3 regions of the Clostridium sp. BJN0001 genome follow, and region 1 is predicted to be linked to each of the others. Evidence: a T-box and tRNA genes for the amino acid it is inferred to sense, from the RefSeq annotation. Region 1 holds a T-box; the other regions hold tRNA genes.
What was found. A T-box is a leader RNA that pairs with one kind of tRNA and senses whether it is charged. The one in region 1 lies ahead of trpS (tryptophan--tRNA ligase), so its partner is inferred to be a tRNA-Trp.
Positions count from the first base shown of each region.

Region 1 (2,283 bases):
GATTAATAAAGTTTTAATACCAATAGATGGAACAGAAAGAAGTTTACATTCTTTTAATTTTGTAAGAAAAATATTTGATAAAGATAATGTAGAAATTACAATAATGTATGTTAAAGAACTTGTAGTCATAAATGGAGCTGTAATAGAAGATGAGGTAAATATAGCAAAGATAAAAGGTCAGGAAATTTTAAAATCAGCAAGGAATATGATAAAAGATTATAATGTTAAAACATTTATGACTTTTGGATATGCGAGCGATGAAATATTAAAGAAAACTAAAGAGGAAAAATACGACATAATTGTTATGACTAAGTCAAATAAAAAGGGTATAATAAGAATGATAGGATCTGTTACTTCAAGTGTAGTAAAAAAAGCACAGTGTGTTGTAATGGTAGTCCCTCAGTAGTGAATTAGAAAGAGCAGGTCTTAAATTTTACCTGCTCTTTATTATTTGGAGATGATAAAAAATGGAACATGTAGAACATAATTTTGATCCTGTATTTGATAAAAATTCTAAAGTTTTAATTCTTGGAACGATGCCGTCTGTAAAATCAAGAGAAGAAAACTTTTATTATGGACATCCTAGAAATAGATTTTGGAAAATCATATCAAAGATAACAGGATGCAGTACATATAATACAATTGAGGAAAAGAAAAAAATGCTTATTAAAAATAAAATAGCAGTATATGATGTAATAAAAAGTTGTGATATTAATCTATCAAGTGATAGCAGCATAAAAAATGTAGAGCCATCAGATATTGATACAATAGTAAAAAATTCGAATATAAAAACTGTATTTTTAAATGGTGATAAAGCTTTCAAACTTTATAATAAATATTTTAAAAATAAATTTGATTTAAAAATAATAAAACTTCCATCTACAAGCCCCGCAAATGCAAGATTTAAAGAAGAAAATTTGCTTGAAAAGTGGAAAGTTATAAAAGAATATATATGTTGACAATTATTGAGTACAGAATTAATATATAAAAGTAATGTTAATATAGATAAAGTCTATGATGAGGAATAGTAATTAATAATATCTGTCAAAGAGATTCATAAAGTATGCTGAAAATATGAAACAGATAGATTAATGAATGGGCCTTTAAGATATTAGGACAAATCATTTAACTTTTGAGAGTATCTAAAATGGTGACTGCACCTTACAGCAGATTAAAGAGGCATTTAATGCAAATTTAGGTGGTACCGCGAAAACATCTTCGTCCTATTATTTTAAGGACGGAGTTTTTTTATTTATATTTAAAATTTAAGGAGTGTATTTTTATGGCAAAGAAAATAATTTTAACTGGAGACAGACCAACAGGAAAATTACATATAGGACATTATATAGGTTCGTTAAAAAATAGAGTTGCTCTTCAAAATTCAGGAGAATATGAAAGTTATATTATGATAGCTGATATGCAGGCTCTTACTGATAATGCAAGAAATCCTGAAAAAATAAGAAATAGTCTTATTGAAGTTGCACTTGACTATTTAGCAGTTGGATTAGATTGTCAAAAATCTACCATTTTTGTTCAATCACAGATACCAGAACTTTGTGAACTTACTACACATTATTTAAATCTTGTTACACTTTCTAGACTTGAAAGAAACCCTACTGTAAAAGCAGAAATAAAACAGAAGAATTTTGAAAATAGTATACCTGCAGGATTTTTAGTTTATCCTGTAAGCCAGGCTGCTGATATTACAGCATTTAAAGCAGATACAGTACCAGTTGGAGAAGATCAGCTTCCTATGATTGAGCAAACAAGAGAAATAGTTAGAAGCTTTAATAATATTTATGGAAATATATTAGTAGAACCAGAAGCTATTATTCCTAAGGATACATGCGGAAGACTTCCAGGAACAGATGGAAAAGCTAAGATGAGTAAATCTATTGGAAACTGCATTTACTTATCTGATGATGCAGATACAATAAGAAAAAAAGTTATGTCAATGTATACAGATCCTGATCATATAAAAGTTGAAGATCCAGGAAAGATAGAAGGAAATACAGTATTCACTTACCTTGATGTATTTAGTGAAGATAAAGAAAAGGTTGCACAAATGAAGGAGCATTATGAAAAAGGTGGTCTTGGAGACATGAAAGTTAAGAAATATTTAAATGAAGTAATCCAAGCTGAACTTGAACCAATAAGAAATAGAAGATTAGAATTTGAAAAAAATAAAGATTATGTATATAAAATGCTTAAAGATGGTAGCGAAAAGGCAAGAGAAGTTGCTGCTTCTACATTAAGAGAAGTAAGAGAAGCAATAGGACTTGA
Region 1 is NZ_CP094971.1:1,071,808-1,074,090, forward strand. Features, by position in the region: gene MTX53_RS05055 (universal stress protein) at 1-406, shown strand, start outside; gene MTX53_RS05060 (DNA-deoxyinosine glycosylase) at 468-959, shown strand; T-box leader at 1,006-1,229, shown strand; gene trpS (tryptophan--tRNA ligase) at 1,283-2,283, shown strand, end outside.

Region 2 (2,283 bases), 900 kb from region 1:
AATTATACTATTGTATTCCATTTTATTCAAGGATTTATGCATTTTCGAGTTCTTCAGTAAGTTCCTTAATTAATTCATTTACTGTTGTCATTTTATTTAATCTGTAGGCATTTTCTCCACAGAAAACAAGACCATTATCAACATCTCCATTTACAGCATTTATAAGAGCTTGACTTATGCAATAAGGTGTATCCTTAGGATTGCATGGAGTAAGACAGTTATAGCAGTGTGAAATTTGACATTTTTTTTCATTAGGAAGATCAATAAAGTTATTTTTAATTGCTCTACCTGGCATACCTACAGGACTTTTTACTATTATTATGTCTTCTTTTTTGCAGTTTAAATACATATCTTTAAATTTCTGATCTGCATCACATTCTTTTGTAACTACAAAACGAGTTGCCATTTGAACGCCAGATGCACCGAGTTTTAAAAAGTGTGCTATATCATTTCCATCAAATACTCCACCAGCCACTATAACAGGAATATCTTTGTTATATTTTTCTTCATATATAGATACTTCATTTATTATATCTGTTACTGTTTTATCATAATCATAGTTAGGATCATTAAGTTCAGTTACTTTAAAACCTAAATGTCCACCAGCTTTTGGTCCTTCAATTACTACGAAATCAGGAGCAGTCTCATCACGTTTATCCCATCTTTTTAAAATAACTCTTGCTGATTTTAAAGATGAAACTATAGGAGCTATCTTTATGCCTGAACCTTTACATATGTTTGGAAGTGTAAGTGGAAGACCAGCTCCTGATATAATTAAATCAGCACCAGCTTCAATAGAAGCTTTTACATGTTCCTCATAGTGGTTACTTGCACACATTATATTTACACCAATTATTCCATTTGGAGCTTTTTCTTTAGCAATTTTAATATGTTTTTTTAGACCTGCAATATTTTCTTTAAAAGCATTGTCGTAAAAATCAGGCTCTTTATATCCAAGTTGAGCTGCTGAAATAATTCCTATTGCTCCAGCGTTAGCTACTGCAGATGCCAAACCTGATGATGATACACCAATTCCCATTCCTCCCTGGATTATTGGAATTTTAGCTGTTAAATTTCCGATTTTCAAAGGTTTAAATTTCATTTTTTTAGTTCCTTTCAAAATAATTAGATTGTAAAATATTTTGATAGTCAAAATATTAACTCTATATTTATTATATTGTATAGAGAATAATAAAACAATAAAAAAATTAAAAAATTAAAAAGAATTGTTGACATGTACTATAAAACCATGTTAAAATAAAAAACGTTATAGGGGTATGGCTCAATTGGTAGAGTAGTGGTCTCCAAAACCATTGGTTCTGGGTTCAAGTCCTAGTGCCCCTGCCAAACAAAATTATGAGAGACAGGTAAATTTGGGTAACCAAATTTACCTGCTTTTTTTATATAACAAATAAATATACATTTTACTACTTTTGTAAATATTTCACTGAGGTGTAGACTAATGAATAAAAATATATATTTACGAATCAAAAATAAACAAAAGAAAATACCATCATATTTAAATAATATTATAAAAAAGATTATAAAATCAGTAAGCAGAAAAAGTATTGTGGACTTTCTTAATATTATTTTTGATGAAAATATTTCACTTGATTTTGAATTTCAAATTTTAAATAATAAATATTTTTTAAAAGATGATCTTGAAATTTTTGAAAAAAATACTGTTGATAGCTTTGAATGTTCTATAAAAAATGTAAATACATATATGAGATTCAATGTAATGCTATCATACATAAATGGAAAAGTGTGTTCACTTTTTATTATTAAGAAAAATTTATTGGATTATACATATGATTCTAAGTTATTAGTTTTTAATTCTAACATATATATTGAAGATAAAGTAGATTTTACATTTGTTAATAATAATGAATTAGTAAGACTTTCTGCTGATGTATTTAAATGTTTTAATTATAATTTGAGAGAATTATATGATAAAAATCTTTATTTCCTTTTTCCACAGAAGATATTAGAATTAAGTAAAAGGATTCAAAGTATAAATAATCAAATATTAAGTATTGATAGAAAAAACGTTATTAGAAAAAATGTTTTTGAAGATATGATGAAAAAAGAGGTCTTTATTCTTTTTAGAAATTTAAATAAATATTTGGATAAATTATTTATAGATAAAAAGCTATCATTAAATGACATAAGAAAATTTAATAAGTATTTTATATTGTATTTTGATTTTATAATTAAAGATATGAAAAATTCTTTAAAAAATGATATAGAAAAAAAATTAAAAGAAAAATATATATAAAAGTG
Region 2 is NZ_CP094971.1:1,974,701-1,976,983, reverse strand. Features, by position in the region: gene MTX53_RS09685 (nitronate monooxygenase family protein) at 35-1,102, opposite strand; tRNA gene MTX53_RS09680 (tRNA-Trp) at 1,272-1,347, shown strand; gene MTX53_RS09675 (hypothetical protein) at 1,463-2,278, shown strand.
Region 2: it has a tRNA-Trp gene. The T-box ahead of trpS (tryptophan--tRNA ligase) is inferred to sense a tRNA for this amino acid. The anticodon was not compared.

Region 3 (2,283 bases), 980 kb from region 1:
ATATCTTATGATACATTAAGCATAAAACATAATTTTGAAAAAGATGAATACGAATATTATGTAGATAATAATGCATCATTCATATCAATATCTGCAGAAGATCCTGATATTTATAAAGATGTTGATTCAAAAAAGCTTTCTTTATACAATAAAGCAAGACGTCAGAATCTAAAAAAATATTTTGATGCATGTAACTCAAACAAAAATGCTTGGACTATTATTTCAATTCCAACAAAATCATGGGCACATAAAATATTTAATACACTTCCTGAAGATAAAGCTTTAGAAAAACTTTATGATGCTATTTTTAATATAATGAGAATTTATGATGATGATCCTATAAAATCATGGACTAAACATATTAATTCTCTTAAAGAAAAAGTTTCAAAACTAAATTCACTTAGCTTAAAATCTCTTCATTATAAAAATTCACTTGGAACAGATCTGACAGTTGAACTTGCAGATGATAGCATTTGGTGTGGAGGAGATGATATTACTTTAGACTCAACTCATTTTATAGCTAATATGCCTACAGAAGAAGTCTACACAACTCCAAAAAGAGATCATGTAAATGGTGTATGTGTAAGTTCAAAACCTTTAAGCTATCTTGGGAACTTAATTGAAAACTTCTCTATTACATTTAAAGACGGAAAAGCAGTATCATGTACCGCAGAAAAAGGACTTGATGTTTTAAAAGAAATAATATCATCTGATGAAAACGCATGTTACCTTGGAGAAGCTGCTCTAGTTCCTTTTAGTTCTCCAATTTCAAAATCAAATATAATTTTTTATAAAACATTATATGATGAAAATGCATCATGCCATTTAGCATTTGGATCATCTTATCCATGCTGTATAAAAAATGGAGATAATCTCTCATCTAAAGAACTTTTAAAAAAAGGTGCTAATACATCAATGACACATGTTGATTTTATGATAGGAACATCTGATCTTTCAATAGACGGTATTAGAAAAGATAATAAAACTATATCCATTTTTAAAAATGGTGAATGGAACATATAAACAAAAAAACTTATTCTTAAAAATTTCAAATTTTTAAGAATAAGTTTTTAATCATTCTGGCAGGGGCACTAGGACTTGAACCCAGAACCAATGGTTTTGGAGACCACTACTCTACCAATTGAGCCATACCCCTTCAACGGGTTTTATTATACAACATTTTTTTTATTAAATCAACTACTTTATTACGAATTTAAATTTTTCTTATCATAATATGCTTTATTATTTATAATAACCTTCGAAATTTCGTTCATATTATATTCAATAAGTCTTTCAAAAGAATAATCTCCATAATATTTCCAAAGCTTTACGTACCAATAATCTTGTAAATCTACTTTAGATGGCTCGTCCCCATCATCAATGACGATTACCTTTTTATAATCAAGCTTATTATCTTCTATAGTCTGCTTTATATTATCATCTTGAATTTTTACTGTCTTTATTCCAATAGAATTAGTAAAATACTGAAATCTATCATCAAATGTCAAAAAAGTAAAATCAGATACTTCCTGTTTTAAATAATTAAATTTTTCCATTTCACTATCAAGTTGTTTTATAGCTTCATTGTAATTATCTTCATAAAAATCCCTGTTAGCAGGATCTTTATCTTGAATTGCTGATTTTACATTGTATAGTGCAATTTTGTAATTATCTATGTTTTCAAAATAATAAGGATTTTCTTCTGATATTCCATTTATATTAAAATTTAAAAGACGAATTCCTCTTGATAAATTAACAATACTTATATTACCCTTTTCTAATTTATCAATAAACTTCGATGCCCATGGCTCAAAATCTGTTCCTGTATATATAAATATATCATTATTCGAAATATTTTTTACTGCATTTTCTGTTATTTGAAATTCATCTATATCGTTCTGATCTTTCATCATATATGTCACATTATGCTTATCTTTAATTATCTTTTTCACCATATAGTACTGAGGCTTATTTACTGTAATGATATTGAGATACTTATCTCTCGCTTCAGTTCTTATATTATTGTCTGTATTTGCTGATAACGGATTTGAAAATATACACATCCCTAACGATAAAACAATAGTTATTATTACCATAACAAAAGTAAGTTTCTTCAAAATATCCCACCTCCTAAGCAGACATATATGCATATTATCTTAATTATTATACCTCAACAAAATAATAAATCAATTACTTTTAAGAAGTTTATTTAACTTTTCAACTTCATTTGTTATTATACTGTTAACTTTTAGATTTATTACCTTTTTCATGTCAAATAAATCA
Region 3 is NZ_CP094971.1:2,053,114-2,055,396, forward strand. Features, by position in the region: gene MTX53_RS10000 (aminopeptidase) at 1-1,023, shown strand, start outside; tRNA gene MTX53_RS10005 (tRNA-Trp) at 1,081-1,156, opposite strand; gene MTX53_RS10010 (zinc ABC transporter substrate-binding protein) at 1,206-2,117, opposite strand; gene MTX53_RS10015 (glycerophosphodiester phosphodiesterase) at 2,187-2,283, opposite strand, start outside.
Region 3: it has a tRNA-Trp gene. The T-box ahead of trpS (tryptophan--tRNA ligase) is inferred to sense a tRNA for this amino acid. The anticodon was not compared.